2 regions of the Halobacillus sp. Marseille-Q1614 genome follow, and region 1 is predicted to be linked to the other one. Evidence: riboswitches for the same ligand, from Rfam matches in the RefSeq annotation. Region 1 holds a riboswitch; the other holds the start of a gene.

The links. A riboswitch is a leader RNA that binds a small molecule or an ion and turns the genes downstream of it on or off. The one in region 1 is predicted to bind preQ1.
Region 2: linked by a shared signal. The riboswitch ahead of queF (preQ(1) synthase) and the one ahead of queC (7-cyano-7-deazaguanine synthase QueC) in region 1 are both predicted to bind preQ1.

Annotation. Positions count from the first base shown of each region.
Region 1 is NZ_CADDWH010000001.1:2,169,350-2,180,980, forward strand. Features, by position in the region: gene HUS26_RS11005 (efflux RND transporter permease subunit) at 1-2,638, opposite strand, end outside; PreQ1 riboswitch class I at 3,009-3,053, shown strand; gene queC (7-cyano-7-deazaguanine synthase QueC) at 3,137-3,799, shown strand; gene queD (6-carboxytetrahydropterin synthase QueD) at 3,801-4,268, shown strand; gene queE (7-carboxy-7-deazaguanine synthase QueE) at 4,261-4,992, shown strand; gene HUS26_RS11025 (YqaE/Pmp3 family membrane protein) at 5,017-5,184, opposite strand; gene HUS26_RS11030 (phosphatase PAP2 family protein) at 5,200-5,901, opposite strand; gene HUS26_RS11035 (M55 family metallopeptidase) at 6,233-7,057, shown strand; gene HUS26_RS11040 (ABC transporter permease) at 7,069-8,001, shown strand; gene HUS26_RS11045 (ABC transporter permease) at 8,003-8,956, shown strand; gene HUS26_RS11050 (ABC transporter ATP-binding protein) at 8,962-9,960, shown strand; gene HUS26_RS11055 (peptide ABC transporter substrate-binding protein) at 9,993-11,624, shown strand.
Region 2 is NZ_CADDWH010000001.1:3,180,875-3,192,505, forward strand. Features, by position in the region: gene dnaX (DNA polymerase III subunit gamma/tau) at 1-63, opposite strand, end outside; RNA gene ffs (signal recognition particle sRNA large type) at 268-533, opposite strand; gene tadA (tRNA adenosine(34) deaminase TadA) at 599-1,069, opposite strand; gene HUS26_RS16010 (LysM peptidoglycan-binding domain-containing protein) at 1,158-2,447, shown strand; gene HUS26_RS16015 (DUF3891 family protein) at 2,490-3,254, opposite strand; gene HUS26_RS16020 (type 1 glutamine amidotransferase domain-containing protein) at 3,374-3,889, opposite strand; gene HUS26_RS16025 (lysine N(6)-hydroxylase/L-ornithine N(5)-oxygenase family protein) at 3,983-5,287, opposite strand; gene acsA (acetate--CoA ligase) at 5,645-7,354, opposite strand; PreQ1 riboswitch class I at 7,601-7,648, shown strand; gene queF (preQ(1) synthase) at 7,782-8,279, shown strand; gene aldA (aldehyde dehydrogenase) at 8,315-9,766, opposite strand; gene HUS26_RS16045 (hypothetical protein) at 9,898-10,086, shown strand; gene HUS26_RS16050 (hypothetical protein) at 10,119-10,370, opposite strand; gene HUS26_RS16055 (YjcZ family sporulation protein) at 10,480-10,581, opposite strand; gene HUS26_RS16060 (M50 family metallopeptidase) at 10,677-11,333, opposite strand; gene modA (molybdate ABC transporter substrate-binding protein) at 11,420-11,631, shown strand, end outside.

The sequences.
Region 1 (11,631 bases):
CGACTAGACCGAGGATCACTCCTACGATGGTCATTGGTATAACAGACATCACGATAAGCGGATGAGCTAAGTGGTTAAATTGGACCGCCATAACTAAGTAAACAAGGAATATGGCAATTCCAAGTATTATGATCATTTCCTGAATGAGCTCTTGCTGCTGTTCTAAATCTCCAGTAACCGATAGAGTGTACCCTGCTGGTGCTTCATAATCATCAATTAAATTCTGGACTTCGCGATTAACGGTACCTAGATCTGTATTTTCTATATCAGCTGAGACAGTGACAAACCTTTCACTATCCAAATGCTTAATTTCATTTGGTGCTTCAACTTCCCTTAATTCTATAAAAGTGGAAAGATTCTTTTCCCCTTCTGAAGTAATTACTTCCATATCCAAAAGTTCTGATTGAGAAGCAGTGTTCTCTTCCCATTTCACTACAATCGGGATATTCTCTTCTTCTATACTCATTTCGCCAGCCGGCATCTGAGCCATGGACTGTTCAATATACTGCCTGACTTGGCCGTTCGTAAGTCCAGCGCCTGCAATAGCTGCTTCTTTTAAAACAATTTCCTGTTCAATGGAGGTCCTTTCATTAGAACTGGATACTCCTACGATTCCTTCAATACTCTCTAAGTCTTTCATAAAATCTTCACTTATCGTCTGCAGTTCTGCAAACTCTTCCCCTTTAATATTAACTTGGACGGGGTAAGCAGAGCCTCCAGACATAGCACTTTGAACAGAGTTAATTGGTAAGGAGTCTTCTAACTCCCTTAGGGAACTTAAAATATTCTCATTTACTTTTTCTTGTTCAACCGTAATGTCGTTTCCTTTTGTCATATTAATGATGGAGTAAAACATACCTCCGCTATCAATTAAATAGTTTGTTTCAACGTCCTTTACATTCGACAATTCCCTATTTATTTCCTGAGCAATTTTTTCTTTGTCTTGATTGGTAAGTCCCATGTCTAGATCGACCATCAGCTCCGTATAGCGATTAAATACATCAGGCATAATCGTCATTGGTATTTTAGTGACAAGCGTAAGCGAACCTGCAAACATGATCGTAAAGATAGAGATGACGGCAAAGCTGTACCTTTTCTTTTTTACTACCCATGAAACCATTCGGCCATATCCGTTTATCAATTTACCTTCTCGCTGTACTCCTTTTGATTGAGGAAGCCTTAAATATTTCTCGGAAAGAGAAGGGATCACAGTAAAGGAAACGATAACTGAACTAATGAGGGTAATGGCCACGACGACAGACAGCATAATCATAAAAGTACCCATCTCTCCGCCAAGCAATCCTATCGGCACAAATACCACTATCGTGGTAAGCATGGATGCTAATACAGCTGTTCCAACTTCCTTTGTTCCTTCTAGAACCGCTTGGATATTCTGTAACCCTTGTTCCTTTTTCCTATAGATGGATTCAAGAATAACGATCGAAGAGTCAACCATCATCCCTACCCCTAACCCTAGGGCAATCAATGTAAGCATGTTAAAACTGTAGTCAAGCAGCCACATCGAAGCAAAAGTCAATAGAATCGATGTGGGAATCGTGAGTCCAATTATAAAGGTTGCTCGAATATTTCTAAGGAACAGCAAAAGAATAATGATCGCTAAAATTCCACCTATGAGAATATTAGAAGTCACGCCATCCAGAGATTCTTCTACATAATCCGCCTGGGCAACAATTTCATTTACTTCCAAGCCTTTGACTAATCCTTCGTCTTTCATTTCTTGGACTTCTGCCCGCACTGCTTCTGTCATTTCAATCTGTGTGAAATCAGAGGTACGGCCGATTTGTAAAAAAATGAAATCGCTTGATCCATTCTTATAAACGAAAGAAGCATTCTTTACTGGCTGAAGGGAGACTTTTGCCAGCTCACTTAGTTCGACAGATCCGGTTTCAATAGGAATTTGAATGTTTTCTACTTCCTCCACACTCTCAAGCTGGGTATTCCAGCGGAGTGTGGGAGATTCTTCTTCCTCACTTAACTCGCCTAAGGTTAATTCCTGGTTAGATTCCTCAATCGCCCCAACGATCTGTTGAAGATTCAGGCTGTTTTTAGCTGCTTCATCACGGTTAAACTCAATCGTTAATTCGTTTTCAGCAGCACCCGAAAGTGAAACATCGCGGACTTCAGATAAACCTTCCAGTCTCGGCTTTAGTACATCTTCTGCAAAAGTGGTAACCTGCTTCATGTCCTCTCCAGATACATCCATGAAAAATTCGTACCCTGTCGTCGTTCCGTATTGTCCGGCTTCCACCTCTTTAATGGCTGAGTTCTCTAAGGCTGCCGCGTTTACTAAGGATTCTACTTCCTTATAAACCTCGTCCCCTTCCCCCTCTTTGAACGTTAACTGGAACGAGCTTCTTCCCATGTTGGTCGTTGAGGTGATTTCCTCCACCCCTTCAATTCCTTGGAGCTGTTGTTCTAAAGGATCGGTTATCGATCGCTCCACTTCGATGGCTGCTGTATCTCCTGCAAGCACCTCTATGTAACCTCCATCCATGGTTACCGAAGGCAAAAGCTCTTTATCCAGCTTAAGTAATGAATAACCTCCCACCATAAGTACCAGCACAACCATTAGACCCACTAAAATCTTTCGTTGAACTATAAACCTTAATAAATTCACAAAGCCCCTCCTCATCCCAAATGATCACTTTAGTTCTACAATTTTACAATTATATAAATACTATGACCTGCCACCCCCTCCTGTTGAATGAAAATCTTGTTCACGTTTGTTACTTTTATCATACTTGCGTTTTCGAGTAATGCTAATGAGCCTGAGACCTATCTTTTATAAGACCACAGACTTATATATGAAAATTTCATCTAAATTAGACTTTCCTTTATTATGGATGTTTAAGGAGGGGCGCGCGGCTTATTAGCGAAAATCAAGAAATACTCCCGAACCTTAATTACAAGCAAACCATCATTTCAATCCCCAAGATTTATGTTATAATAAGCAATAGGATAAATTATTATAAAAGTCTGCGGATCAAGCAGGAGAGGTTCTAGCTACACCCTCTATAAAAAACTAAGGATGGAACTGTACCTGCCTTAGGTGCGGTTTTTTTATGTTTTTTGGGTTAGTAGAATTCTCTTTTTCTTATGAAAGGGGAATTTTTTTATGAAAAATAATAAAGCAGTTGTTGTTTTTAGCGGCGGACAGGACAGTACGACCTGCTTGTTCTGGGCCCTGAAAAAATATGATGAAGTAGAAGCCGTAACATTTGATTATAACCAGCGCCATAACGACGAGATCGAAGTGGCGAAAGAAATTGCGAGTGACCTCAGTGTAAAGCATCATGTGTTAGATATGTCCTTGCTGGGCCAACTCGCTCCTAACGCTTTGACGCGTGAGGATATTGAAGTGAAGGATGGTGAGAACGGAGAGCTCCCAACCACTTTTGTACCGGGACGCAATCATCTTTTCTTATCCTTCGCAGCGATCCTTGCCAAGCAGATTGGCGCTAAACATGTCATTACCGGAGTCTGCGAAACCGATTTTAGCGGCTACCCGGATTGCCGGGATGTTTTTATTAAATCTCTGAATGTAACGTTAAATTTATCCATGGATGATGAGTTTGTTGTTCATACACCTCTTATGTGGCTTGATAAGGCAGAAACATGGGAGCTTGCTGATCAGTTAGATGCTTTTGACTATGTCCGTGAAAATACGCTTACTTGCTACAACGGAGTACGCGGTGAAGGCTGCGGAGAATGCCCGGCTTGTAAGCTTCGTCAAAATGGATTAGAAACTTACCTTAATAGAAAAGCAGAGGTGCAATAACATGTTCGGCTTTACGATCGTAGAGAATCTCCAAAAGATGGACAAAGATATTCAAAAACACGAACTTAGATACCATACCAAGCGTGTTCTTGTCAGCAAAGAGTTTACGTTTGACGCAGCCCATCACCTTCATTGTTATGAAGGCAAGTGTAAGAACCTTCACGGCCATACGTATCGAGTCGTTTTTGGAATCAGCGGTTACACAGATGGTATTGGCTTAGTAATCGACTTTGGAGATATTAAAAAAATTTGGAAAGACCAAATTGAAGTTCACTTAGACCACCGTTACTTAAACGATACGCTGCCTAAGATGAATACTACAGCCGAAAATATGGTCGTCTGGATTTATGAAAAAATGCAGGAAGCTCTTACAGGCGAACGCGAGGATTATCACGTCGAGTTTGTGAAGCTTTATGAAACGCCGACAAGCTACGCAGAAGTCAGACGGGAGTGGATGATCGATGGCTAACAAATTCCCGGTCTTAGAAATATTCGGCCCAACGATTCAAGGAGAAGGAATGGTCGTCGGCCGAAAGACAATGTTTGTCCGGACGGCGGGCTGTGACTATAGCTGTGCCTGGTGCGATTCAGCCTTTACATGGGATGGAAGCGCCAAAGAAGAAGTTCGCCGCATGACGGCGGAAGAAATCGTACGGGAACTTAGAGAGACGGGCGGTAACAAGTTTGATCATGTGACCGTTTCAGGAGGCAACCCGGCCCTTTTAAAAAATCTGCATGAAGTCATCGGCCTGCTTCACGCACAGCAGGTGGAAGTCGCCCTTGAAACCCAGGGAAGCCGATGGCAGGATTGGTTTTTAACGATTGATGATTTGACTATATCTCCAAAGCCCCCCAGCTCCAAAATGGAGACCAACTGGGAAGTGCTTGATGATATTATCGATAAACAAAAAGAAAACAGCCGGCTGTCCCACACGAGCCTTAAAGTAGTGATTTTTGATGAGGAAGATCTCTACTACGCGGAAAAAGTACACGAACGGTACCCGGATGTGCCGTTCTTCCTGCAGGTAGGAAACGATGACCTCGAGGAAGAAGAGCCGGTGCGCCTAGCTTCAGACCTGCTCACTAAATATGAATGGCTGATAGATCAGGTGATGGAGTCAGCTTCATTAAATCACGTAAGAGTTCTCCCTCAAGTGCATGCATTGTTATGGGGTAATAAGCGCGGTGTATAAAAAAAGCCCGGTAGCTGTAAAATGCTACCGGGCTTTTTCCTTATCATAATGGCCTTTTATTATAACTGCTGCATGAATCGCTCCCGGAACAAAAAACAGGGCCGTTAACAGCAAATTCAGTAATGCTTTTCCAATCTGTCCTGTAAATAATACGGCTACCGGCGGTAAAAAGATAGCTAAAATATAAAGCATGCTTAAAAACTCCTTTTATTGTTTTCTTAATTGACGTTTCCTTTGCCTCCACAACATCAGTTCCAAAGCTGTAATACAGATCAGCAGCCAGGAAATTCCGATCGTCAACCCTCCCAGAATATCCGTAAAATAGTGGACGTTTAAGAAGACCCGGCTTAAAGCTATTAAGAGTATCAAAAGGCCTATGCCAATATTAATGGACCATTTAGCCGGCTTTTTTAATGGACTGATAACAATAAGGTAAATCATAAATCCATAAAATACGGATGATCCTGTCGTATGTCCGCTCGGAAAACTATATCCCGTTCCATCATACTGGTCGAGTAATTCCGGCCGATCCCTCGCAAACAAAATTTTCAAACCTTTTGTTAGTACGGAAATCCCTATCATACTAATAGCTAAGTATGCGGCCACCCACTTACTGACTGGGATAAAAAAGATTAAGCCGACAAACAAAATAATCGATAAGATCGTAATTAAAGTAACAGACCCGCCCTCCGTAATCCATCCCATTGCTTCTATGATCCAGGCAGGACTTTTACTTACAATATCTGCGGCCACGATATCAATGGCAAACTTTTCGTTTTCTAATACATCATCAGCCAGTTCTATAAATAAAACTCCGCCGCTTCCGACTGCCAGGAGGCCTATGATAATAGTAAATATGGAGGTTTTGGAGAGATCCGAAACCTTAGTTTCAGAAAATAACACGGTCATCCTCCTTAGGTTGAACGATGCGATAGAATCCTATTCCCCTATTGTCTTACGATCAAACGAGTGTGTTATCTAAAGGATGTCCAGGTTCTTTTTTAGCGAATCTCTTTTCACTTTTGGCATTCCTTCACGCTCTTTCAGCGGTTTCCCTCTCCCTTTCGGCGTTTTCAACATCACTGAAGTGTCGAAAACTCAAGCAATAAGTAAAATACTTTTTCAAAATTAATGTAATTAAAACGTAATATTTTTTTAAAGCAGATTGCCTTTTAAAGGAAATATTGATAAAATTATTAGAAAATTACTAATTTTATACACATCGCAAGGGGGTACATAAATGAAGCTTTACCTTTCCGTTGACATGGAAGGAATCACTGGATTACCGGACGCTACCTTTGTTGATTCAATGAAGCCGAATTACTCAAGGGCTCAAAAAATCATGACAGAGGAAGCGAACTACGTTATCTCTTCAGCTTTAAGTCAAAATGTCAACGAAGTGACGGTCAATGACAGTCATTCCAAAATGAACAATTTACTTATTGAACATATCCACCCGGAGGCTCATTTAATTACAGGGGATGTAAAGCCTTATTCAATGGTACAGGGGCTGGATGAAACATATAACGGAGCATTATTTATCGGGTATCATTCAAGGGCTGATCAGCCAGGTGTAATGTCGCACTCCATGACCTTTGGAGTCCGCAATTTTTATATAAACGATGTCGCTGTTGGGGAGCTTGGGTTTAATGCCTATGTAGCTGGCTATTATGGTGTCCCCCTGATTATGGTCTCAGGAGATGACAGGGTAGCTGAAGAAGCGAAACAACTGATCCCAAATGTGATCACCGCTACTGTGAAGCATTCAATCTCAAGATCAGCCGTAAAAACGTTAACTCCAGTAAAAGCGGGAACGCTTTTGCAGAAAAAAACGGCAGAAGCTATACATAACTTGAAAGACATTCGGCCGTTAACACCGCCTGAGAGGCCGCTGCTTAGAATTGAATTTGCTAATTATGGACAAGCCGAATGGGCAAACCTTATGCCAGGTACAAAAATAGATCCCAATACTACTACTGTCTCCTATCAAGCTAAAGACATATTAGAAGCATATCAGGCTATGCTCGTTATGACAGAGCTAGCGATGCGGACGACTTTTAACTAGGAGGAGCAGGAATGGGAAAATACATATTTAAACGATTTATTCTTATGCTGGTTACAGTATTAATCATAGCTACTTTAACTTTTTTCTTAATGAATCTGCTTCCTGGTTCTCCACTAAATGAAGAACGTTCAACAAACGAAACCGTTCAGCAGAATCTGGAAGCCCACTTTAATCTCGATGAACCTCTCATCGTGCAATACGTTTTATATTTAAAATCCATTGCAACACTGGACTTTGGTCCATCGATTAAGCAGCCGACAGAAACTGTGAATTCCTTGTTGAATCGAGGATTTCCTATTTCAGCTGAGCTGGGAATATGGACGATTCTAGTTGCCCTGGTTTCCGGTATTACACTCGGAGTAGTGGCAGCCTTAAAACACAATGGAATTATCGACTACCTTGCTATGACGCTTGCCGTTCTTGGGATATCGATTCCTAACTTTGTATTAGCAACCATGTTAATTCAGGAATTGGCCGTAAACCGAAATCTGTTCCCCGCAGCAACATGGAGCTCGCCAGCCCATATGGTGCTTCCGATATTGGCACTGGCTACAGGGCCTATGGCTATCATTGCCCGCTTGACTCGTTCAAGCATGCTGGAAACATTAACCCAGGATTACATTAAAACGGCCAGAGCTAAGGGACTTTCACCTTTTAAAGTCGTCGTCAAACACGCACTAAAAAATGCCCTCATGCCAGTTGTGACTATACTTGGCACATTGATGGCCGGAATTTTAACAGGGACGTTCGTTATAGAAAAGATTTTCGCAATCCCAGGGATGGGCAAATATTTCGTCGAAGGTATAAATCAGCGAGATTACCCCGTCATTATGGGAACCACCGTTTTTTACAGTGCTTTCCTTGTCTTCATGCTTTTCTTAGTGGATATTGCTTATGGACTTTTAGACCCTAGAATCAAGTTACACGATGAAGGTGGTGGCTGATATGCTTCCTGTTACTAAAGAGCAAAAGCCCAATTATTCCGAGATCCCGGATGAATGGTTTCGTCCAAAGGAGAAGGATGAGAAGGAAGCTGAATCCGTCGTGCGCCCTTCCCTATCTTACTGGCAGGATGCCTGGCACAGGCTCAGGAAAAATAAGCTTGCTATGTCCGGATTATTTTTCTTAATCTTCCTTGGCATCATGGCGATCTTCGGACCGATCTTTTCGCCTCACTCAGTTTCCCACCAGGTGCTGGCGAACCAGAATCAGGCGCCTTCCTTAGCCCATTGGTTTGGAACAGACGACCTTGGCCGTGATGTTTTCACAAGGACGTGGTACGGTGCTAGAATCTCACTATTTGTCGGCTTAATGGCAGCAATGATTGACTTTTTTATAGGTGTTACATATGGAGGGATTTCCGGCTATAAGGGAGGCCGGACGGACAGCATTATGATGCGGATTATTGAAATTTTATATGGACTGCCTTATCTGCTCGTTGTTATTTTGCTGCTCGTTGTAATAGGGCCAAGCCTTATGACGATCATCATAGCGTTAACTGTAACCGGATGGGTCGGGATGGCCCGTATTGTCCGGGGACAGGTACTGCAGATTAAGCACAATGAGTTCGTCCTTGCCTCCCAATCTTTTGGAGCGAAGACAAAACGGATTATTCGCAAAAATCTGCTGCCAAATACCATGGGACCGATTATTGTTCAAATGACACTGACTGTGCCGACAGCTATTTTCGCTGAAGCTTTCCTAAGCTTTCTCGGGCTAGGCATTCAATCTCCGTTTGCCAGCTGGGGCGTTATGGCAAACGATGCTCTTGGAACGATTCTATCTGGCCACTGGTGGCGATTATTCTTCCCGGCCTTTTTCATTTCCGCCACCATGTTCGCGTTTAACGTATTAGGAGACGGATTACAGGACGCACTGGACCCTAAATTGAGGAGGTAGCTTCTATGAAGAAAATACTCGACATTCAAGACCTCCACGTGGCCTTTCAAACTTATGGCGGTGAAGTCCAAGCTGTGCGTGGAGTAAATTTAGAACTCAATAAAGGAGAAACACTAGCCATTGTTGGAGAATCAGGCTGCGGCAAGAGCGTAACAGCCAACAGCATTATGAAGCTCATCCCTTCTCCTGCCGGCAGGATCAAACAAGGATCGATCACTTTTAAAGGCAAGGACATTACCAAAATGTCGAATAAAGCAATTCGAAAGGTGCGCGGGGTCGATATTTCTATGATTTTCCAGGATCCAATGACAGCACTAAATCCGACGCTAACCATTGGTAATCAGTTGACCGAAGGAGTTAAGCAGCATCGAAAAATTTCTTCAAAACAAGCGAACCATCAGGCGATCGACATGCTGAAACTCGTCGGAATTCCTAATCCTGAAGAAAGAATGAAGCAGTACCCCCACCAATTCAGCGGCGGCATGCGACAGCGGATTGTCATCGCAATGGCTCTAATCTGTGAACCTGAATTGTTAATTGCTGATGAACCAACTACCGCTCTTGATGTCACGATTCAGGCCCAAATTTTACAGCTGTTTCAAAAAATTCAGCGGGAAACCGGGGTCTCCATTATTTTAATTACCCATGACCTCGGAGTAGTAGCTAAAATTGCCGACCGCGTTGCAGTTATGTATGCAGGAAAAGTCGTGGAAACCGGTACGAGAAGGGACATCTTCTACCGGCCGAAACATCCTTACACCCAAGGGCTGCTTAATTCAGTTCCTCGCCTTGACCAAAAAGGAGAAAAACTGGTTCCGATAGACGGCACTCCTCCCGACCTTTTTTCTCCGCCAGAGGGATGTCCATTTACTGCACGGTGTCCAAAAGCGATGGAAGTTTGTTCAAGGGTTTACCCTTTTCACTCAGAACTCAGCGATACACATACGGTAGACTGCTGGCTTCAGGATGAAAGGGCTAAAAAATATATAGCTTCATCTAGTTAGGAAAATCTTTTATTTGAAAGGGGAAAATGAGTATGAAGAAATGGTTGACCGTTTTACTAGGCTTATTGTTTGTAGTCATGCTTGCCGCCTGTACAGCTGATGAAAGTGCAGGTGAAGACAACAACAGTGAGGGCGGAGAAGAATCCAGCAGCAGCGACACTTCCACCCTTCTGCTGAACAATGGAACTGAACCAACGTCGCTTGATCCTCCGATTGGATTTGACGCAGCTTCCTGGAACGTGTTGAACAATTTAATGGAAGGTATGACCCGCTTAAATCAAGATCATGAACCTGAAGAAGCAACAGCCGAGTCAATTGAAGTTTCTGATGACGGCACAGAATATACATTCACTATTCGTGAAGATGCTAAATGGTCAAATGGTGACGATGTAACGGCAGAAGATTTCGAATTTGCATGGAAACGTTTATTAGATCCAGAAACGGCTTCTCCTGCTGCTTTTCTCGGTTATTTTATTGAAGGCGGCGAAGAGTTTAACACTGGGGATGGTTCAGTAGATGATGTAATGGTTGAAGCAACTGGGGATAAAGAGCTTAAAGTAACGCTTACCGCTCCTACGAATTACTTTTTAAACATTATTTCAAACCCTGCTTTCTTCCCGATTAATAAGTCGGCAGCTGAAGAGAATGAAGAATGGTTTACAGAAGCCGATACTTTTGTCGGCAACGGTCCTTTTACTCTTGCTGAGTGGGAACATGATAAAGAAATGGTATTAGAGAAAAATGAGGAATATTGGGATGCAGATACCGTACAATTAGAACAGGTTAAATTTGCAATGGTAAATGACCCTAATACGGAATATCAAATGTACGAAAGTGGAGATCTTGATAACTCCGAAATCCCTGCTGACCTTGCTGACCAACTCCTCGACAGTGAAGATGTTACGATTCAAGACCAGGCTGGAAACCAGTTCTATCGTTTTAATGTAAATGAAGAGCCTTTTCAAAATGAAAAAATACGTAAAGCTTTAGCTATGGCGGTTAATCGTGAGGATATCGTCAACTACGTTACGAAAATGGGCGAAGAGCCTGCTTATGGATTTGTTTCTCCTGGCTTCAACGACGCTGACGGCAACGATTTCCGTGAACAAAACGGTCAGCTTGTTGAATTCCACCCGGAAGAAGCTAAGAAACTCCTTGAAGAAGGTATGGAAGAAGAAGGCTATGATGAACTGCCTGAAATCACCCTTACTTACAATACAGATGAAACGAACAAGAGCATTGCTGAAACCATTCAGGAAATGTACAGTGAAAACCTGGGCATCGATGTCACCTTGGAAAACACAGAGTGGAACGTATTCCTAGAGGATCAGAAGGCTTTAAATCATCAGCTTTCGAGAAGCTCTTTCCTTGCTGATTATGCGGATCCAATCAACTTCCTGGAAAGCTTTATCACCGATTCTTCTATGAACCGTACCGGATGGTCTAATGAAGAGTATGATGAGCTGATTGCCAAAGCGAAAGAAGAAACTGATGAACAACAGCGTTTCGAATACATGTATGAAGCAGAGAAAATTTTATTTGAAGAAATGCCGATCTTCCCTATCCACTTCTATAACCAAGTACACCTGCAAAAAGAGAACGTAGATGGCATTGTCCGTCACCCTGTAGGTTACATGGAGTTGAAATGGGCTGCAAAAAAATAAAGAAACC
Region 2 (11,631 bases), 1.0 Mb from region 1:
CTGGCCTACGACATCTTCAAAATTTCTCGGGCGCCAAACACGATAAAGTGCTTGATAGCTCATACAACCGCTCTCCCTTTTTAGTCTCTCATCTATTATAACCGAATGTAGGAATGGAGTGAACCATAAGAAAGACTCTGTTAATTTTCATTGATTGAGCTTAAAAGAGACGAATTCCATACCAATCACCAGGATTACATAACAGAACCTATAAAAAAGAACCGCTATGAACGAAAGTCATAACGGTTCTCACTTCTCATATGTATACCGTGCACCCACTGTCGATGAATCGACCCCGAGCGTTACTCATGTTCATGGCTCGACCCAGGCACTCCCGCGGCACACGAGATGGTCAGCTTACTGCTGCTTCCTTCCGGATCTGACAGGGTTCACTGGTTCTCGTTGCGCAGGACCTGAGTGTCAACACCACTCTCATGAGGCAGACCTCGAAATCGATTCACCTCGAGTGGGAATTCGGCCTCGCTGTAGCGGATTGCGAGTACAGGGCACCGCTAATTCCCCGCTTAGCACGGTATTTCTAAGTATAGCGAGTTTTATCGAAAAATGCAATCATAAGATTTTATAAATAATTACCATTTCATTTCCTTTTCTTCTTTTCCCTCAGTTCTTTGAAAAAAGAAGTCAGCAATCCGCCGCATTCTTCCTCCATTACTCCGGCGGTCACGTCGCACTGGTGGTTAAACCGCTCTTCTACAAGCAAATTCATTAACGTCCCGGCACAGCCGGCTTTAGGATCCGCGGCCCCATACACCACTCTTGGAATCCGTGATTGAACAATCGCCCCCGCACACATCGGGCAAGGTTCAAGCGTCACATATAACGTGCAGTCTTCAAGCCTCCAGCTTCCGATCGCCCGATTTGCTTTTTCAATCGCTATAAATTCTGCATGGGATGAGGCCAGCTGGGAAGATTCTCTCAGGTTATACCCGCTGGCAATGACTTCATCATTATGTACAATCACCGCTCCAATGGGAACTTCACCGATCGCCTGGGCCTTTTTGGCTTCTTCTATCGCTAATTTCATATAAGATTGATCTTTTTCTTTCATAAAATCCTCCTCCCTTTTTTCATCGATTTCGTATAAATGAACGGAGACGTTTCATATATTCATTATAGTTGAGGAAGGAGTGTCTTACATGCAGATCCATGTAGTCGCACAGGGTGAATCTGTTTATTCCATTGCTAACCTATATGAAACGACACCAAATAGTATTATTGAAGCAAACGAGCTGGAGACCCCCGGCAATTTAGTCATTGGCCAGGCGCTCGTCATTCCGATTATCGGCCAGTTTTATTTTGTTCAGCCCGGTGACAGCTTATTCGAGGTTGCAAGAAGATTCGGCACCACTGTGGAACAGCTGATCCAGGTGAATCAGCTGCAGCCGGGAGCTGTACTGCCTGTCGGTTTCAGACTTTATATTCCACAGGCTCCTAAGACCGATATTACCACAAATGCCTATATCGAGCCTTTTGGAGGGGAAGTTTCAGAAGCCTTGCAGACAGCGGCTCAAAGAAGGGCTCCTTATTTAAGTTACTTGGCTCCTTTTAGTTACCGGATTCAAACAGATGCTTCCCTGCAGGCGCCTCCACTCGATGATTTCAAACAAATTGCACAGGCTAACGGAGCGGCTTTAATGATGGTGGTCACTAACTTAACAGATGAAGGTTTCAGTGATGAGCTCGGCCGGCAGATTTTAACCGATGAACAGTTCCAGAACAACCTGCTCGACAATATTGTCCAGACAGCCAAGCAGGTCGGGTTTCTCGACATTCACTTTGACCTTGAATTCCTGCCCGCTGACTTAGGAGAAAATTATAATCAATTTTTAAGAAAAGCGAAACAGCGGCTTTCAAGCGAAGGACTGCTTTTATCTACGGCCCTGGCCCCTAAAACGAGCGGCGAACAGGTGGGGCAGTGGTATGAAGCCCACGATTACGCAGCACACGGGGAGATCGTAGACTTTGTTGTATTAATGACATATGAGTGGGGCTACAGCGGCGGTCCTCCAATGGCTGTTTCTCCAATTGATCAGGTACGAAAAGTCGTCGACTATGCCGTGACCGTTATACCGCCTGAAAAAATCTTACTCGGCCAGAATTTATATGGCTACGACTGGACCTTGCCTTTTGTACCAGGGGGCGAATTCGCAAGAGCCATCAGTCCTCAGCAAGCCATTCAAATCGCACGTGAAAATAATGTAGCGATCTCTTATGACCAGAAAGCTCAAGCCCCGTTTTTCACATACACCGATGGAGAAGGAAAAGAGCATGAAGTATGGTTTGAAGATGCCCGTTCGATTCAGGCGAAGTTTGATTTAATCAGGGAATTGAATTTAAAAGGCATTAGCTACTGGAAGCTCGGGCTCTCCTTCCCGCAAAACTGGGAACTTTTAAACAGCCAATTCAATATCGTAAAAAATGAGTAAACTTAAAAAGACAGCCTTTTATACCAGGGCTGTCTTTTTATCTTACTCGGGAATAAACCTTACTTCCCGCTCATGGACGTCTGCTTCCTGGTAAGCATCGGTAAGGCCTTTGTTTTTAATATCTTCTTTGTTGACCAGGCGGTATGGGATGCGTACATTAAACGGATGCTCAAATGGAAATGGATCGAGTGTTACGTGCATTGGATCCGGCCATTTAGGCATAATTCCGTTTGGAGCTCCATCAAATTTCTGGCGGAATCCATTTTTAAACCATTTGATTTCATCTTCTTTATCAATACCGGGCTCCTGCATACACACATAAAGAGATATATCATCACAAAACTGAAGCCGATCAAAGTGGAGCTGATAAATATCCGGCGGGACCTCCATCTTCATCTTTTTAGCCAGTTTGCGGCACCGCTCTTCTTCTTCTTTAAGAAAACGAAGAACCAATGGGTCGTCACTGTCTTTTGAAAAAAACGACTGATAGTGATTGCTGCACAAAATCCCTGCATAATAAGACCGATCAGCGACTTCTTGAATCCCCTGCTGATAAGCCTTCAATTTTTCTTCGACTGGATAATCGACAAAGGAATAAGGCCGCTGCTTCTCATCATTCCATAACGGCGATTGATCCAGAGGAATCCACGCCCGGTCATGCTGGGAAATCGCCCAGTCAGCTTCTTCACGCAGTTTAGAACGAAGCAAGAACTTATTCCTCCAGTGAAGGACGATCTCTCCGGAAACCAATGCATGATCATGCTGAGCAATCATTAAAAAGTGGTTCTCCTGCTCGTTTACAATCATCGATAACACCCCTGCTAAAACTCGTAATAATTATATTATAGTTGAACTTTACTCTATAAACAAAAGCCGCCAAGGAGGCTGATCCTTAGCGGCTTTCTTCCTTATAGGATAGGACAGCTTTATTTATTTAACAGTTTTAGAGCTTCACTGTTAAAGGCTGGAAGATCATCAGGCTGGCGGCTTGTGACAAGCTGATCCCCGCATACGACAACTTCCTCGTCTTTAAAGTTCACTCCGGCATACTCCATATCGACAGCAATCGATTTGAAGCCGGTGGCTGTACGGCCTTCTAATGTTTTTGCTGTAATTAACAGTTGTGGTCCGTGACAGATAGCAAATACAGGCTTTTTCTCATCCATAAAGTGCTTTGCAAATTTAACAAATTTCTCATCCCCGCGCAGCTGATCCGGAGAGAATCCACCTGGAATAAACAGCGCATCAAAATCCTGCGGCTGTACATCATCAATGGATTTATCAATCGTTACAGTTGTTTCTCCCTGTTTACCTTTAACTTCTTTACCCGCTTCCCATTCAATAGTAGTTATTTCATGGCCTTGTGTTGAAAAAGCGTCGGCAGGCTGAGTATACTCTACATCTTCAAACATGGAAGTCATAACACATGCAATCTTACTCATATCGGTACCACTCCTTGATTGATTTGTTTAATAAAGTCACAGAAGTTATGTTCCCCCATGTGGCAAAATTAAACATTTCAATACGGCCACCTTTTACGTGTAATTTTGCATAGAAAAAGTCTGAAATGCGGTCTGCTCCTGGTTTTTGTACAACTCTTTACCAGCAATCGTATTAATAATATGCACATTCCGCTGAACAGATAATCCTAAATTCGTTGCCCCTGCTCCATGAGAAGGAACGAGATTCGTCAGTGTGAAAAAGTGGCGGCTGCGCGGTTCTTTAAAAACGAGCTGGTAATCACGGGTGACTTTATACGCTTTTTCATCATCCCATTCGATCTTGTCTTTAAATCGTTCCATAAACCATTCAGGGATATGCGGCTTATACCCAGTCGCCAAAATCACTTTCTCCGTCTGATACGTATATTCCAGTTCCTCCTGCCATTGTTCACAGTGAAGCTTATACCCGCTGCTGCTTTTCTCGATCGATTTCACCTCGGTCATAGGATTAATCGTCACGCGGCTGTCCTGTCCTCCGGCGGTTTTGTGGTACAAGTTCGTATAAAGACGGGTCAGGGTATCAGGGTCAATTCCTTTTCGCAGTGCGCCAAGCGTCTCCAGGTTTTTCTGCCTCTGCTCAAAGCTTAATGAATGATAATAATCGACATATTCCGGGGTGAAAAACTCCTGGGCAAACTTCGCCTGATCCAGTTGAAACAGCCCGCCTGTTCTTGAAAGCAGCGTCAGTTTCATATCATTACGTCTTTGTTCTTCTAACAAATCTAATAATATTTCTAACGCACTCTGCCCGGAACCTACCACGGTTACATCTTTTGCGTGAAGCAGCTGTTCCCTTTCATACATATAACGGCTCGTGTGAATGACATCTTCTTCTGGCAGGCCATCCATTCCATCAAGAATAAGCGGTTTGCTTCCTGTTCCCATGACCACGTGCTTAGCAAAATGGCTTTTTCTTCTTCCCGTATCGATCTCTTTCGTAACCACTTCATAAAAAGCTTCCGGATGATCAATCACATCAATGACCTGATGATGGAAATAAATGTCATCCAGCTGTCCGGCGACCCACTGTAGGTAATCGTTGTATTCCTGTCGCGGAATTTTAAAATGCTGATGAAAGAAAAAAGGAAACATCCGATTATGTTCATATAAGTAGTTCATAAATGTATAAGGGCTTTTAGGGTCTGCAAATGTAGCTAAATCGGCAATAAACGGCACCTGTAAGTCCATCTTTTCGATAAGCATTCCCGGGTGCCAGTTGAATTCTGGAGTTTCATCAAAAAATATTCCTTTTAAGTCGGTCTGATCCAATAATGCGGCCAGTCCTAAATTATATGGACCAATCCCAATCCCAATGACGTCGTATAATGGTTTCGACAAGTTCTTCACTTCCTTTTGGCGCTGCTCCTTCTATTATGTTCAAAATCCTGATGTCTAGCGCAGCTTTTTCCTATGTAATTTCTATATTAGCACAAACGAGGGATAGGATAATCGCGATATGTTTCACGTGAAACGACAGAACAAAGGCTTAAAGTGCCCTGGTAGACACGAAACGCATAAGCAAAACGGCCGGAGGAAGGCGGCCTTCCCTTTTAGCAGGCCGGATTACTTATGACGCGAGTGTCTGGGCGCTGGAGCTGGATGTTGCTCTTTTAAACACATATATCCACAGCTTGGAATTTTATAATTTCCTAGACAAAAAGAAAGCGCACAGCGTAAGAAGCTGTGCGCTTAGTCTTATTCTTCGAGTGTAGATGTATCTCCTGTCGGCAGCCCAAGCTCCCAGGACTTGAGGAGACGACGCATAATCTTACCGCTTCGTGTTTTAGGAATCGTATCCCTAATTTCAATTTCCCGCGGCGCTGCGTGAGCACTCAATCCTTTTTTCACGAACTGGCGAATTTCTTCGAGAAGTTCATCTGACTCGCTATATCCATCACGAAGCGTAATGAACGCTTTGATGATTTCCCCTCTTTCAGGGTCAGGCTTCCCGATTACACCAGCTTCAGCAACGGCTTCATGTTCAATCAGCTTACTTTCGACTTCAAATGGGCCGACTCGCTCACCGGATGTGTTAATTACATCATCTAAACGACCCTGGAACCAGAAATACCCTTCTTCATCTTTATAGGCGCTGTCACCAGATACATACCAGCCATTAATGAAATAGCTTTCGTATTTACCAGGGTTGTTCCAAACGGCTCTCATCATGGAAGGCCAGCCTTCACGAATCGCCAGGTTCCCCATCTGATTGGCAGGAAGTTCATTTCCTTCATTATCTACGATCGACGCTACAATTCCAGGGAAAGGTTTACCCATAGAACCAGGTCGGATATCTACAGCTGGATAGTTACAGATCAGCATACCGCCTGTCTCTGTCATCCACCACGTATCATGAATTCTCAAATCAAAGGCTTTAAGCCCCCAAGTAATAACTTCCGGATTAAGCGGCTCTCCGACGCTAAGAATGTGTCTTAAGGAGGACAGATCATGCTGCTTAGCCGTTTCTTCTCCGGCGCTCAGCATTTTTCTAAATGCTGTCGGGGCAGAGTACCATACGCTTACCTTCTGATTGGCAATTGTGCCATACCAATCATCCGGGCTGAAGCGTCCTCCGCGAACCACGTTAGTGACACCATTAAGCCAAGGAGCAAATATTCCATAACTAGTTCCAGTTACCCATCCTGGGTCAGCTGTACACCAGTACACATCATCTTCTTTTAAATCCAGCACCCATTTACCTGTCTGGTAGTGCTGCAGCATCGCATTGTGGACATGATAAACCCCTTTTGGCTTACCTGTAGAGCCTGACGTATAGTGCAGAAGCATTCCATCTTCAAGATCTACCCACTCAATCTCAAATTCTTCAGATGCAAACGCCATCTCTTCATCATAGCTGATGTGCTTTCCTGGATCAGACGCACCGACAAGGATGATTTTCTCTAAGTTAGGAAGCTCTTCCTGAGGGACACGCTCTAATAAATCCGGAGTCGTAATAAGTACGCTGGCCTCACTGTCTTCAAGGCGGTCACGGACGGCCTGCTCCATAAATGCTTCAAACAGCGGACCGGCGATAGCACCAGTTTTTAATATTCCAAGGAAGGAAGCGTAAAACTCCGGGCTTCTATGCATAAATAAAAAGACACGGTCGCCTTTTTTTACATCATGTTTCTTTAATACGTTAGCAAATTGATTACTTTGACGCTTCAATTGGTCAAATGTTAACACTTCTTCACGATTAGGAGCTGTATAAATCAGGGCCGCCTGATCCTTTTTGTCCGGATTCTCGGCATGCTTATCTACTGCTTCATAAGCAATGTTGACTTTCCCTGTCTCACTCCAGCTGAATTCCGTTTTGACTTCATCCCATTTAAAGTTCTTGTACATTTCTTCATAATTTTCTAAGTTGTGTTTTCCCGCTCTTGCTGTGATTGGCTGCATATCCATTGAATCACCTCATATAAGATTTTTGTAAACGGTTTCTCACAAATCCTGAAAATAGCCCTGCTTATTCTACAAATACAGAGCTGTTTTCTACAATTTTATTCGAAATATTTCGTGAATTACTTCTTATTTTAGTAGAAAACGCTTCACTTTTAAAGTGAAAGAACTAATTTTTTACATAATTAGTTCTTATTCCACCCTCTGTGATTGACTTTTACACGTTCTACTACCTATAATGAACTTGCTCATACAAAAGAGGTTCTTAGCAATAAACCCTCTATAAAAAACTAAGGCTAAAAGCGAAACGCAAGATTCACCGCTTCCTTAGGGAGGCGGTTTTTTATTGGATTTACTTGCACTCTAAATGGGCTTTGAATCTGCTCACTTTCAATCAAACCTGCCCCATTTTTTAATAACAGGAGGAATGAACATGCCAGGCCGCAAAGACGACCAATTAACTGACTTAACCCTTTTGGGCAGTCAGAACAATGAATATTCATTTGAATATAACCCAGCAGCATTAGAAACATTCGACAACCAGCACCCAAACCGTGATTACTTTGTAAAATTCAACTGTCCTGAGTTTACGACGTTATGTCCTAAAACAGGCCAGCCCGATTTTGCGACAATCTATATCAGCTACATCCCTGATGTCAAAATGGTAGAAAGTAAATCACTAAAACTTTACCTTTTCAGCTTCCGCAACCACGGGGATTTCCACGAAGACAGCGTGAATACTATGATGAACGATCTTATTGAATTAATGGATCCGCGCTACATTGAAGTATGGGGTAAATTCACGCCTAGAGGCGGCATCTCCATTGACCCTTACTGCAACTATGGAAAACCGGGAACGAAATACGAAAAAATGGCCGACTACCGGATGATGAATCACGATATGTATCCGGAAACTATTGATAACCGGTAATATGTAATCCCCTCCTATTAAAGGAGGGGATTGTTTTATTGCTTATCTTTTTTAAACTGCATATAAACAACCTGAGTGGCGAGGAAATCTTCCATACCGTATTTTCCGTCGGTACCGCCAAGTCCTGACTTGCGCATGCCGGCATGATATCCTTGTACGGCCTCAAAATTCTCACGGTTTACAAACGTTTCTCCAAATTTTAGCTCGTCTACTACGCGCATCGCTTCATTTAAGTCATCTGTATAAACCGATGAGGAAAGTCCAAATTCCGTATCATTGCCTTTTTCAATCGCTTCATCCAGCGTCTTATACGTAGTGATCGGAATAACAGGACCGAATATTTCTTCCTGCATAATCGGAGAATCCTGTTCGACATTTTTTATAATCGTCGGTTTGTAGAAATAACCTTTTTCCACATCAGCACGCTCTCCGCCAGTAACGACCACAGCACCTGCTCCTACCGCTTCTTCCACCATACTTTCTACTTCTTCTAAACGGTCCTGGCTGACAAGCGGGCCGACATCGACGTCTTTATTCTCATTTGGATCCCCTATTTTCAGCTGTTCAAATGATTCTCTTAAGCGGTCCACAAACTCATCCGCAATGCTTTCATGGACGTACACTCTCTCCGCATTCGTGCAGGCTTGGCCGTTGTTCGCAAGGCGGGAAGTCTGAATGCTTTCAACCGCAACGTCTAAATCCGCATTGGCTGTAACAATCGCCGGCGCTTTACCTCCAAGTTCCAGGTTAACTTTTGTAATATTTTGAGCGGCTGCTTCCATCACTTTCGTACCTGCTGCGACACTTCCTGTCATAGAAATCATCGCTACGTTTTTGTGGGAAGCCAGTGCGTTTCCAATTTCAGAGCCCGTACCTGTCACTACATTATAGACCCCTTTTGGCAGCTCATCCATTTTATCGATCAGCTTTGTAAATTCCATAGCTGTATTTGGAGTCTGCTGACTCGGCTTTAACACAATCGTGCAGCCTGTAACTAAAGCTGTAGCTACTTTTCTCGCTAATATAAACACAGGGAAGTTCCAAGGCACAATTCCTGCTACAACACCGATTGGTTTTTTATGGATATAGATGTGCTCATTCGGACGGTCACTCGGTACGACATCTCCTTCAATACGGCGTGCCCATTCCGACATATAACGGAAAAAATCTATCGCCAGGTCGACTTCACCGCTGGCCAGTTCATAATCTTTCCCCTGCTCCTGCTGAAGAAGCTCAATGAATGTAGCCCGATTCTCTTCCATCTGATCTCCTAATTCACGCACAATCTTACCTCTTTCAATATTGGGAGTGTGTTCCCAGCCTTTTTGGGCCTCAAAGGCTGCTTGAACAGCACGATCCACGTCTTCTTTTGTTCCTTTTGGTGTACGTGAGATAACTTCTTCAGTAGATGGGTTCAAAATATCCAACCATTCATTCCCGCTGGATTCGGTATATTCACCATTGATATATAATTGATGGGTAATCAAAAGAAATTCCTCCTTGAATACTTTGTTACACAAGAGTTGTTCCTCTTCTTTCCATTTTATAAACCAATGAACGCGCTGGTTTCATTTCAGGACGCGCTTTCGTTATAATTAACAAAAAGGAGGTACAGCCTATGAAAAAAGAAAATCAAATGTTTTATATCTTAGGGGCAGTAGGGATCGCGAACATAATCGCCGCTCTTATACTGGCTGTAACGATCAGCAATCCAATGGTTGCCGCCATGCTCTTCGTCTCTGGAATCCTGCTGATGGTAGGAGGCTGGGCTGATCGCAGAGAAAGAAGAAAGAGGAACAAGAAGTAATAAAAAAAAGCCTCTTTTAAGAAAGAGACTTTTTACCATTCCAATATAAACCCTTTGACTTCTTTTGAAGCCCCTTCTTCACTTTTCTGCCGGGCCGTAAAATAAGGATTGTCCTTATCGAGATCATACTTTAAGGAGTCCGGCTCCAGATAAAGCTTATACTCTAAATCTGTTACTTTATTGAGGGAGATACCTGGCACCGTCTCCTGGTTCTTCTCCTCATCAATTAATAAAATATCAATATTATCATATCCATGGCTTACAAGTCTTTCCTTTAAATTCATCTTGTCCCCTCCAAAAGTCTCACAATTCGTCTGTTTTCTATATACCCTTATTATCTTGAGTAAAACTTTATTATGTACAAAATAAAAAGCGAGGAGAATTCCCCGCTTTCTAAAATCCGTAGCCACCGCCTACGTATGCCGCACCGATGATAATCAACAAAATGAACAAAACAACTAGTAAGGCGAAACCTCCGCCGTATCCACCGCTCATCATCTAACCCCCTCTCATAACTTTCTTTACTACAATATGTAGGAACTAAATGAAAGTAAGGGCTATAGCGGATTTTTTCCGATGAAAAATAATTTCTACACGAGAAAAACTCTTTGCAGGGAAATCCAGGCAAAATAAAGGGCCTGGACAAAAAATAACACACCCCACAGTAAAGCAGGGATAAAACCGGTTAATCGGGCCAGGTTCGCTGCGTCACCGGCCTGGTGTGGAGAGAAGAAGCTCAGCCACATAATTTCAAATGCGCTGGTTACCGCTTCGATCAGTACAAGGGAAGCGATAAATACGAGCACGTATTGAATCAATGTCTGATTTCCGGAGCGTAACAGCCAAATAAACGCTGCTCCAAACGTAATGATCCAAAAAATCCCGTATCCGTTTCTCACCCAGAAGATCAAGTTAATTACTAAAAAGCCGAGCAAAAGATAAACCATCCAGCGATAGTTCCCTTTAGTAATCAGATAAAAAAATAAATAGCTCATAAAAGAAGCGAATAAATAGCCGGACAAACTGGTTAAGAACTGGCTCCCCCACGAGGAGTGCCCAGTCATCGTCACTCCGGAAGTGTTAGGAAATAGAGAGATATTCTTCACATTTCCACCGGTAATTAACGCCATAAGCGAATGGCCCGTTTCATGAATCATCGTATTGACCATTGCGAAGTATTTTCCAACAATCGGCGCCTGCGTTAATATAAATGCTAAAATTAAGCTGATAATAATTTGTAGTTTCATAGAAGGCTACCTCACCTTGTTATTATTTTACTAAAAAGTCAGAGACCCATATAATTTGATGTAACCCATTATTAGGAGCATCTATTATGTTTACGAAAACTTTCCCTTTATGTTTCATTTTCTTGTTCATACTTACTGCGTGTTCCACGTCCAACGAGCAAAAGGCTGAAGTGAATCTCACTATTTCCGCAGCTTCGAGTCTTCAGGAAGCGATGGAAGAGATCATAAATACATATGAAGAAAAGGATTCTGATTTGTCGTTTTCCCTCAATACTAGCAGTTCTGGCAAACTGGCACA